DNA from 2 places in the Chroococcidiopsis sp. CCNUC1 genome. Region 2 is predicted to be linked to the other one. Evidence: riboswitches for the same ligand, from Rfam matches in the RefSeq annotation. Region 2 holds a riboswitch; the other holds the start of a gene.

Region 1 (5,903 bases), 1.5 Mb from region 2:
GCAATTGGATATATTGGTAATAGCTACTCTACCATTGCTTTGTTTTTTGGCGTAATGGTGTTGGTACGAGCTTTTGAACCTACAAAAGTTTTTGATTATTTAGCCACCCAAATTGTGATTTTAGCTAAAGGACAAGGCAAGCGCTTGCTACTGGGAATTGTGGCAATTACAACTCCAATTTGCGCTTTTTTGCCCAATGCTACAACAGTTATGTTACTAGCACCGCTGATTCCTCCGATTGCAGAGGAAGTAGGGGTAAACTTTGTACCACTACTCATCTTAATGGTATTCGTAGCCAACAGTGCCGGATTACTAACATTGGTAGGAGATCCAGCTACATTTATTGTCGGAGATGCCGTAAACGTCAGCTTTATTGATTACCTCGCGCGCCTCAGTTTAGGTGGAGTTATTGCAGTTATTACTGTGGTTGCAATGCTACCATTTCTATTTCGTAAAATTTGGCATAAAGATTTAGAAGATTTAGAACATCTTCCCCATCCAAAAATTAATCATCCTCAAGTTTTAACATTAGGGATTGTTTTGATTGCTGGTGTTTTAACATTCTTTGTTATTGGGGAAATGTTACCAATTCCAATTTCTCCTGCTGCGGTAGCTTTATTAGGTGCAGCTTTAGCATTGTTACTGTCACATCATAGCAAAATTGATACAGTTAATAATATTTTGCGAGATGTCGATTGGAGTACGTTAATATTTTTTATGTCCATTTTCGTCTTAATTGGTGGACTAGAGAAAACTGGCGTCGTGACTAGCCTTTCTGGTGTTCTAGCAGCAATTTTAGGAAAAAATATTGCTTTAGGTTCGCTAGCGTTACTCTTTTTTGTTGGTATAGTCTCAAGCGTCGTGCCAAACATTCCTTTGGTTGTGGCAATGGTTCCGTTACTCAAACAGTATGTAGTCAATATTGGTTTGGCATCGCCAGTAATTCTAGAAAAAAGTTTTACAGGAGAGTTGCCAGCAGAAGTATTACCTCTGTTTTATGCCATGATGTTTGGTGCAACGTTAGGTGGAAACGGAACTTTAGTTGGAGCCTCTTCTAACATAGTTGCTGCCGGAATTGCCGAACAACACGGACGGCGAATTTCATTTAAAACCTTTCTCAAATATGGTTTACCCGTAATGGCAGTCCAATTAATAGTTGCTGCTATATACGTTACAATTCGGTTTTTGATTTAATTGGTCATTTGTCATTTGCGATTTGCGATCGCTACCCAAAAACTCCGCTCGCTGCCTTACCACTTACCAATTACCAATCACCAATTACCAAATAAATACATATATCTACAGAATGATTGACGGTAGAGAAATAGCGATGATATCTTAGGAAAGTTAGAGTAAGTCAGCCTAATCTAGTCCTTCACATGTATATAGATGAAGCTAGAACGGAGGAACCAATTGTAAGGGGCTTATCTTAATTTAAGAGGGGCATCTCTCAGCCCTAGCCCGTCAGCTAACTTCGTAGGCATTGAGAGGAGACTGAAGAGTAAGCATTATTTCATTAATGTTTTGAACTCATCAGTGTTCCTATCTGGTACTGCTCGATTTTACGTACCTGCGATTAACTCTGAGGAGTATCAATATGATATTTCAGTTAAATCTTGCTACTCTAGCAGTAGCCGGACAAGCTGCGTGGAAAAGGGTTAGACCGATTGTTATCAGGGATGCTGTTCTGTTACCTGCCGATGGTTTCTTGGGCATCATTATTTTGTGGTGGGCGATCGCTCTTGTCAATCCCGAATTAATGCCTACTCCACCACAAGCACTAGTAGCGAATTTAGACTACATTCTCAATCCATTTTACCAACGCGGTCCAGGCGATTTAGGCATTGGCTGGCTATTGTTGGCAAGTCTGCGAAGAGTATTAATCGGATTTGCTTTAGGCGCAGCAGTAGCAATTCCTGTTGGCTTCTTGATTGGAATGTCAAAGCCAGCAATGATGGCACTCAATCCCATTATTCAAATCTTCAAACCTGTATCGCCTTTAGCGTGGTTGCCGATCGCCTTAGCGATTTTTAATTTGGCAGATCCTTCGGCAATTTTTGTAATTTTTATTACTTCTTTGTGGTCCACAATTATTAATACAGCCTTGGGTGTTTCTAGTGTATCGAAAGACTATATCAACGTTGCTAGAGTTTTAGAAATGCCACCTTGGAGACAGATAACTAAAATTATTTTACCCGCTAGTTTACCTTATATTTTTACAGGCTTGCGAATTAGTTTAGGTATCGCTTGGCTGGTAATTGTTGCTGTAGAAATGCTCACAGGTGGTGTTGGGATTGGCTTTTTTGTCTGGGATGAATGGAGTCGCCTCAATCTTAGTTCCGTCTTCCTCGCAGTATTGGTAATTGGCTTAACAGGCTTACTGTTAGACTTCGCCGTTGCCAAAATTGAATCTCTAGTCATCCACCGCCGCCCCGCTTAGAAGAGAGCTGAGGGAGCTGAGGAGGCTGAGGGGGACAAGGGGGACAAGGGGGACAAGGGGGACAAGGAAGCAGGGGAGCTTCAGGTGCAACTACCAACTATCAACTACCAACTACCAATCCCCCCCCACACTCTACACCCTAGTTATTACGCGCCACTCACTTAATATGAACACCAACTGGACGCGACGCGAGTTTTTAGCAGGAATAGGCGCGACAGCGGCGGGAATGTCGCTGGGTGGTTGCGCGATTAGCGGCGACAGAAGCGCCACAGGACTTACAGCAGAAGCCGCAGCTATTGAACAAATAGTCGATCCGAAAACCTTAGAAAAACCAAATTTAACAGTAGGCTACGTACCAGTCAACGACTGCGCCCCATTTGCGATCGCTTGGCAGAAAGGATTTTTCCGCAAGTACGGGCTAAATGTCAAACTCAACCGCGAAGCTAGCTGGGGAACTTCGCGAGATGGCATCATCTTCGGACGTACCGATGCTGCTCCCGTTGTCAGTGGTGCTGTCACCAACGCCAGGACAGGAGCAGAAGGCGCGCGTCATGCCCCCCTATGTGCGGCAATGACAATTCACCGTCACGGCAACGCTATGACAATGAACCGCGCCATGTGGGATGCGGGTTTGCGTCCCTGGCGGGAGTACAATGGCAACTTAGAAGAATTCGGACGCGATTTTCGCAATTATTTTGACAACCTGGCTTCAGAGAAGCGAGTTTGGGCAGTCGTGTTGAGTTCTGCTATTTATGAATATTTCGTCCGCTACCTCTCGGCGGCGGCGGGTGTCGATCCAACCAAAGAATTTCGGATTATTATCATTCCTCCCCCCCAGATGGTGACGAACGTGCGGATTGGGGCGATGCAAGCTTATATGGTTGCCGAACCCTGGAACACTCGCGCCATTACAGGAAATGAGGGTGTAGGTTTTACCTTTGCCCAAGGTAAAGAAGTGTGGCAGGGACATCCAGATCGATTGCTGGGGGTAATGGAAAGCTTTATTACTAACTACCCAAAAACATATCGATCGCTAGTTAAGGCAATGGTTGAAGCCTGTCAGTATTGCAGCAAACCAGAAAATCGGGAGGAAGTTGCTAAAGTGATTTCACAACGTTCCTTTACTGCGGCTAAGCCGAAATTGACCCGCGCTGCGATCGTTGGAGAGTACAACTATGGTGGTTTCGATGACAAAAAGCGGCTGGTCAAAGCACCGGAAACAACAGTCTTTTTCGATTATCCCGCTCACCTTGCCACAATACCAAACGACCATTCCACTTTTTTATGGCAGTCTCAAAGTTTGTGGTTGATGACTCAATCGGTACGGTGGGGACAAATCCCAGAAGTTCCCAAAAATGCCGAAGCTGTAGCCCGAAAAGCCTGGAGAACTGACATATACCGCGAAATCGTCGCCGAAATGGGAATTGAATGCCCGAAAGAAGATTACAAGGTAGAACCAGCCACAGCTTTTATTGACAAAAAAGCCTTCGATCCTAGCGATCCAGTCGGATATCTCAACAGTTTTGAAATTAGAGCAAATCGCCCAAAATCTTTTTTTATGTCTAGTTAATAGTAGTTAGTAGTTGGTATTTCCCCTACTCCCTACTCCCTACTCCCTCTAATCTTATGACCAAATCCACAAGTTTTTATCCTAACCAAAACGAGCTTGACTATAATTCTCGCAACTTCCTAGAAATTAAAAACCTCGTCAAATCTTATCGTAATCCTAATGGCAGTGAATTTGTCGTTCTCGATGGCATCGATTTGACTATAGCGGAAGATGAGTATATTTCTATTATCGGTCACTCTGGCTGCGGTAAATCAACTCTACTGAAAATTGTGGCTGGGTTAGAAAAAGCTACTGCCGGATCGGTAAGGCTGGAAGGGAGAGAAATCCGCAAACCAGGCGCAGAAAGAATGATGGTGTTTCAGCAATATTCCCTATTGCCGTGGTTAACAGTAAGGGAAAATGTTAGGCTCGCAGTAGATGAAGTGATAAAAAATGCTAGCCGTGCCGAAAAAATTAGCATTGTAAACGAACACTTAGCAATGGTGAATTTAACAGCGGCAGCAGATAAGTATCCTGATGAAATATCGGGAGGGATGAAACAGCGAGTAGGAATTGCACGAGCTTTAGCGACTCGTCCAAAAATGCTACTAATGGACGAACCTTTCGGAGCGCTAGATGCTCTCACTCGCGGAAAATTACAAAGACAAGTCTTAGATATTTGGGAACATCAGCGACAGGCGGTGATGATGATTACTCATGACGTAGAAGAGGCAATTTATATGTCCGATCGCATTGTTTTGATGACAAATGGTCCCAACGCTAAAATTGGTGAAATCATCGACGTTCCCTTTCCTCACCCCCGCGATCGCCATGCCATGCGACATTCAACAGAATACGTGGAACTGCGCGATCGCGCCTTAGATTTTCTCGATCGCTATTTCACCCAAGACGAATAATTTATTAGAAGTCAGGAGCCAGAAGTCAGGAGTCAGAAGATAGAAGAATGTATATTGATTTAGCTTCTTCCTTGTCCCCTTGTCTCCCTTGTCCCCCCCTCTCCTTTGTTCCCCTTGTCTCCCACTTACCCAAAGGAAAAACTGTGAACCTCAAACCCATTCTGGCGCGGCTGCAAAATGCTCTAGGTAGTCAAGACGTACACAACTTGATTTTGCGGATGCCAACTGGATATCAAACTCAGAATAATACATCCGAGCGATCGCTAAATTTAGTTGTCGGTTATGACGGTTCTCCTGACAGCCAAGCAGCGTTAGATCTAGCTTTATTAATTGCTCATCAAACTCGCTTGGCGACTCAAAACCAAGTCACAATTCACGTTGTTTATGTCTTAGATGAAGTACAAATAGAGTTACTGACCAAAATTTATAGCTCCAGTTCCTCAAAAGCTTTTCGTCGGGGACAAAAGAAATCTACACCTGTCGCCACTCTCTCTGGAACTCAGGCACTCGCAACCAAATCTAAAACAATTTTGTTAGCACAAGCAGACGAAATTTTATGGCGAGCGCGATGTTTAGCTGAAGCATGGAAAGGTACGTTTGTGGCTCATCTACGATTTGGTTCTTTAGCTACGGAACTCAAAAATATTGTAGAGACTGAAACAGCAGACATAATGCTATTAGGTTGTCATTCTCAAAATAGTTTAGTCATTCGGCAACTAGATCCAAGTCTTCCTTGTGCGATATTAGGAATTTCTGAATAAATGAATAAAATTTATCTAGCCAGAAGTCTAATATCTTTTTAAGACGTTTTTGAAACTTTATAGGATAGAAAAACATGAGCGAAGTTAAAAAAGTTGCGATCGTGACGGGAGCAAATCGCGGTTTGGGTTTAGAAACTTGCCGTCAATTAGCAAAACAAAATATTAAAATTATTCTAACCAATTGCGTGGCTGGCAACTTTAGCGGATGATGGACCTACGAGCAGCTTTTTCCGCGA
Region 2 (5,903 bases):
GTTTGGTCTAACGAGTTTGTCGTAGCGTTGATTTACAACGTTATCCCAGGTACGGCGATCGCAATGTTGCTTTGGCTGTATATATTAAATCATCTATCTGCAAGTACGGCAGGATTGGGTATGTTAATGAATCCTGTAGTGGGAGTATTAACGGCTTGGCTGCAACTGGGAGAACGACCAGGACTTACGGAATCTGTAGGTATGTTACTGATTGTTTCTGCTTTGGCTTTCAATGTTAACTCTCTGCAAAAAACGAAGTCAACCAACTGATTTCACCATTTCTGTACGGGCGGGTTTAACCGCAAAACTGTTTATTCTAGTATAGGGATCTTCAAAAACCCGCCCCTACGAGGACTGACTTCACCATGACTACTCCCAGTACCCTTGCACCTGGCAACCTGCGGCGAGTCCACCACATCGCCTTAAATGTCAAAGACATGCAAGCATCGCGCCACTTTTACTGTCATATTCTGGGATTGCACGAACTGACAGGCGATGAAATCCCCTCTACTCTAATCGATTTGGTAGCGCAAGGCAAAGTCGCTAACTTTGTCACTCCAGATGGAACGGTTTTAGATTTATTCTGGGAACCGGAGTTAACACCACCAGATCCCGATCCCGAACGGAGTTTTACTCGTGCCTATCATCTTGCCTTCGATATCGATCCGCAATTGTTCGATCGCGCCGTGGAAGTATTGAAAGATAATCAAATTGCGATCGCCCACGGTCCTGTCAGTCGCCCTACAGGTAGAGGCGTTTACTGCTACGATCCAGATGGATTTATGGTAGAAATCCGGTGCGATCCAGTATGAGCAAAAAAAAACCTGAATCTGACAATTCAGACTCAGGTAGTCCTACACTTCACAACTCAGGAAAATACAACAGACACGAAAATCTCAGAAACAAAAATCTAATTTTCAGCTCTAAGCGGCATGAGTATGCATTTTTGTTTCCACAGGCAACCACTTGGAAGATAGATCTTCCATAATACCTTTGCGGCTGAAACTTTTGCTTCGATCTAAATGTACCACTAATGTTGGCAAATAAATGTCATCAATTATCTGATGTCCGTAACCGATGACAACACCAGTTAGATCTGCTTGCTTGTGTTGCACGAAATCCCCAATCCTTAACATGGTATTTCTCCTTGTGCAGTTTGCTATCCAACGTTTACTATTGCTAAGCTGCGATCGCTCTACTCGTCTCAACCGTGGCTGAATTCAATGTGGTATACAAATGTCCTAATTCGATTGCTACACCTTGCCAGCTAAAATGATTTTCTACCCGTTGCCGACCTCGTTCCCCTAACTTTCTTGCCCAGCTAGAATCGGCTAAAATGCGATCGATCGCTTGGGCAAACGCAACGTCATCTTTAGCAGGTGCGAGTAATCCCGTCTCTTCTGGAACTACGGTAAATTGCAAACCGCCGACAGCGCTAGCAACCACGGGAATTCGGCTTGCCATCGCTTCAATTGCTACCAAACCAAAAGGTTCGTAGTGACTGGGGACGACACTAACATCGGCAGCTGCGTAGTAGACTGGCAAAATCCGATCGTCCAAGCGACCTGGAAAAACAGTTATCGTATCTAAACCTAACTCTCCAACAATTCCTTCAATGCGATCGCGTTCTCTGCCGTCACAGCGACCGGGTTGGCTGCCACCACCGATAATTAATTTCAAGTTAGTCCGACCTGCTGCGTGCAACCTTGCCACCGATCGCACTAAGGTTTCAATCCCTTTACGTTTGTCAAATCGACCGACATACAACACGACTTTTTCGTCCGGTGCAATTCCTAACTGCTGCCGCGCTGCTTCGCGTTCGATTGCCCCAAATCTGTCTATATCCGTACCGCAGGGGATAATATCAATTTGTCCTGTGGTTGAAACAAGCGATCGCATGTGTTCTTGTTCTTGAGGACTGGTGGCTACTATCCGTTCCGCTGTTTCCAAACAAGCTTTTTCTACTGCTAACCGTTTAGTTGCGATCGCTGGAATCTCGTCAATATTTCTGTACTTAACTGCACCCAACGAGTGATATGTATGTATCTGACTCAAAGGTTGCAGTTGCTTCAATCGCATTCCCACCCAAGCAGATAGCCAGTAGTTAGTGTGGACGAGCGAGTAACGAAATCCATGTTGTTGTTGAAAAGCTTGGAAAGCTTTGACGTACTCCGGTAAATAACTGAATAGTTCGTCCCGTCCGATAAATTCTGGCGCTCCCGCTGGTAACCGAATCGTGCGACAATTAGCATTGTGTTGCACGATCGCCGCTTGTTCTTTACTGCTACGGCGAGTAAACATATCGACTTTCCATCCCTGCTGGGCAAGGGCAAGACCGACTTGGCGCACGTAAACGTTTTGACCTCCAGCCTCTTCTTGCCCAATCGCAATCGCTGGATCGCCATCAACAGAAATTAAAGCAATGCGATTCTGTTTTTCTAACATTGTTGGTTTACTTCTCCTTATGGCTAGCTTTCCTGCCTCTGGCTGCCATCAGGAATCAATTCCTTAGCACCAAGTACAGGTAAAACGTAGCGGGCTTAAACCAGCCAAGGACACTGAATGGGATCTAGAAATCTTCGATCTTTACAGTCTCCTCTCAACGCCTACGAAGTTAGCTGACGGGCTAGGACTGAGAGATGTCCCTCTCTGTTTATCTCAGAGATAAGCCCCAAAATTCGGTTCCTCCGCTCCAATTATGATTGGATTAGGCTGACTTATTTAATCTGGTTAACTACATCCTAAACCACGCTCCCTACGTTCTGTCAATAAAAGTTACAAACTGTGAAGTAAACTCGGTCAGATTGTTAAGTATTGTATGTGAAACTTCTATTTGAGTTGTGAACTACTCGTGAAGGTTGTCATTCGTTCAAGTGCTGTTAGCGCGTCACAGTCAGATGAACAGTAATTTGACAATTGATTTAAAACTGCTGGATCTCAGCCATCTGTAAGAAATACAAACATAGTACGGTATTCCTAGCAATCAATGCTAGTTTTGTTATTAGTAGACGGTTAACTGTAGAGATATGACATGTCGTATCCGCACTTAACCAATGACCAACGACAAATGACCAATGACCAATCATACTTGCTGCGGTCCTGGCTATGCATCTCCCCAAGCGGCGATGCAAGCAGAAAGAGAAAAAACATTATATGCGATCGCCCTTTATACGGGTACGGGAATTGAAGCACCAGATTATTTAGCGACGATTGATGTCGATCCTGACTCTCCGACATATTCTCAGGTAATTCATCGCTTACCGATGCCTTATTTAGGCGATGAGTTACATCATTTTGGTTGGAATGCATGTAGTTCGTGTCACGGTGACGCGCGTAAATCTCGTCGCTTTACGATCGTACCTGGACAGCGATCGAGCCGGATTTATATTGTAGATACAAAAGAAACGCGATCGCCTCAAATTTATAAAGTCATCGAACCAGAAGAAATCAAAGCGAAAACAAATTTAACAGCCCCTCATACAGTCCATTGTCTAGCAGATGGTCATGTGATGATTTCGATGTTAGGTGATAGTCAAGGGAATGCACCTGGCGGCTTTTTGTTACTCGATGAAAACTTTGATATTGTCGGACGTTGGGAACAACAAGCCACGGCGATGAAGTTTAATTATGACTTTTGGTATCAGCCGCGCCATAACATCATGGTAAGTAGCGAATGGGGCGCACCCAAAACGTATTATCCAGGCTTTGACCTCAACGATGTCGCAGCCGGAAATTACGGTCAGCAATTGCATTTTTGGGACTGGAAAAAACACGAAATTATTCAAAGTTTTGACTTAGGTACAGAAGGTTTAATTCCTTTAGAAGTGCGTTTTCACCACAACCCAGAGAGTACGCACGGCTATGTTGGTGCAGCCTTAAGTAGTAATATTTGGCACTGGCACAAATCTAACGGACAATGGGCAGTTGAGAAAGTTATTGATGTTCCATCCGTCGAGGTTCAAGGCTGGGAAATTCCCGTTCCCTCTTTAATTACCGATATTTTGCTGTCAATGGACGATCGCTATCTCTATTTTTCCAACTGGTTGCATGGAGATATTCGTCAGTATGACATTAGCAATCCTTCTCAGCCTAAATTGACTGGGCAAGTTTGGTGTGGTGGTTTATTAGGAAAAGGTGGCGAAGTTAAGGGGCAGAAATTGCAAGGTGGTCCTCAAATGCTGCAATTAAGTTTAGATGGTAAGCGGTTGTATGTCACTAACTCTCTATTCAGTACTTGGGATAATCAATTTTATCCAGACTTAGCCAAAAATGGCTCTTACATGTTGCAAATTGATTGCGACACGGAAAAGGGAGGATTGAAAATTAATGAAAACTTTTACATAGATTTTGGTCAAGAACCAAACGGCGCAGCCCGCGCCCACGAAATGCGATATCCTGGTGGCGATTGTACTTCAGATATTTGGATTTAGAGTTAAGAGAATCATAGGGGCAGGTTTTTTGGTCGAATGAAAACCTATCAAATCGAACTGGTTAACAGAAATAATTTTACTCTTAACGTAGCAGCAGACAAATATATTTTGGATGCGGTAGAAGCGGCTGGAGTAAAATTACCCGTAGGCTGTCGTTATGGGGCTTGTATTACTTGTGCTGCCAGGATTTTATCAGGTGAAGTAGAACAGACAAAGGCGATCGCCCTCAAACCTCAACAAGCAGCAAAAGGTTACGTTTTGTTATGCATTGCCACTCCCCGTTCTGATTGTAAATTTGAAGTCGGCGTAGAATGTCAAAAAGAATTGTATGTAAACCCTTTTATCAGTTATCAGCGAACAGTTATCAGTTGACATTGGTAATCGGTAATTGGTAATTGGTAATCGATCGTTTGTTATTTGCATTTTCACTGCTCACTACTCACTACTCACTCCCTATGGCGCTTCTTAAACTAGAAGATGGTACAATCTACAACCAACTCGCTGATATTAGCCGCGAATTGGCTGCTCTTAATATTCAACTCAACTACTGGAGTGTAGGAGAAGATGCCCAATTGCGGCAATTGCTAGCACAAGAAAGTTTAAATTCCGAGGAAAAAGAAGAAGTTCTCGTAGCTTTAGATCGCTATTTCGAGCAACTCGAACAAACAGATGGCTATCAATCTCGTGATTTAATTGCGTTGCATCCTGGGATTCCAAATTTAGATGAGATGCTAACAAAATTCGATCGCATCCACACCCACGCCGATGATGAAGTAAGATATATTGTCGATGGCGAGGCAATATTTGGTTTCGTGCGTCCCGATGGTAGCCAAGTAGAATTAACAGTACAACCAGAAGAATATATCAATGTCCCCGCCGGAACAGAACACTGGTTTTATTTAACACCTGCAAGGCGAGTTAAAGCTGTACGATATTTTATCGATACAACAGGTTGGGTTCCTCAATACACGGGCAAAGAGATTCGGTTTCGTCAAAGCGCGATCGCGTAATTCATTATATTTATTACCTCTGATTCATGCTTAATTATCAACCTTCAGTAACTAATAGCAAAACTACCGATCCGCGTTTTGAATTGATCGATGCTGCTCGTTATTTCTACCGTCAAGATTGGATGGTAGGAACGGCGGGAAATCTTTCTGCTCGTCTTCCTGATGATAGTTTTTGGATTACGGCAAGTGGGAAGGCAAAAGGAGAACTATCAACTAGCGATTTCGTGCGCGTTACCCTCACTGGTGAGATTTTAGAAAGAGCATCTGCTAATATTAAACCTTCGGCAGAAACGATAATTCATCAAGTAATTTATAGCTTGTTTCCAGCGGCTCAAGCTTGCTATCACGTTCACTCAATTGAAGCAAATTTAGTTTCTCATTTTACTGAGAAACTAAATTTGCTGCTACCACCCCTGGAAATGGTTAAAGGCTTGGGTGTATGGGAAGAAAACCCCCAGGTGGC

Evidence for each region. Region 2 has a riboswitch for cyclic di-AMP ahead of M5J74_RS15320 (glycosyltransferase). Riboswitches for the same ligand answer to the same signal wherever they lie in the genome.
Region 1: another riboswitch for cyclic di-AMP. It lies ahead of ntrB (nitrate ABC transporter permease); the one in region 2 lies ahead of M5J74_RS15320 (glycosyltransferase).

What each region holds. Positions count from the first base shown of each region.
Region 1 is NZ_CP097480.1:1,742,301-1,748,203, reverse strand. Features, by position in the region: gene M5J74_RS08195 (ArsB/NhaD family transporter) at 1-1,194, shown strand, start outside; cyclic di-AMP (ydaO/yuaA leader) riboswitch at 1,350-1,498, shown strand; gene ntrB (nitrate ABC transporter permease) at 1,598-2,440, shown strand; gene M5J74_RS08185 (ABC transporter substrate-binding protein) at 2,607-4,010, shown strand; gene M5J74_RS08180 (ABC transporter ATP-binding protein) at 4,067-4,906, shown strand; gene M5J74_RS32600 (hypothetical protein) at 4,932-5,060, opposite strand; gene M5J74_RS08175 (universal stress protein) at 5,050-5,667, shown strand; gene M5J74_RS08170 (SDR family NAD(P)-dependent oxidoreductase) at 5,742-5,876, shown strand.
Region 2 is NZ_CP097480.1:3,261,085-3,266,987, reverse strand. Features, by position in the region: gene M5J74_RS15335 (DMT family transporter) at 1-270, shown strand, start outside; gene M5J74_RS15330 (VOC family protein) at 366-812, shown strand; gene M5J74_RS15325 (hypothetical protein) at 924-1,136, opposite strand; gene M5J74_RS15320 (glycosyltransferase) at 1,180-2,445, opposite strand; cyclic di-AMP (ydaO/yuaA leader) riboswitch at 2,589-2,724, opposite strand; gene M5J74_RS15315 (selenium-binding family protein) at 3,075-4,430, shown strand; gene M5J74_RS15310 (2Fe-2S iron-sulfur cluster-binding protein) at 4,467-4,802, shown strand; gene M5J74_RS15305 (acireductone dioxygenase) at 4,886-5,440, shown strand; gene mtnB (methylthioribulose 1-phosphate dehydratase) at 5,467-5,903, shown strand, end outside.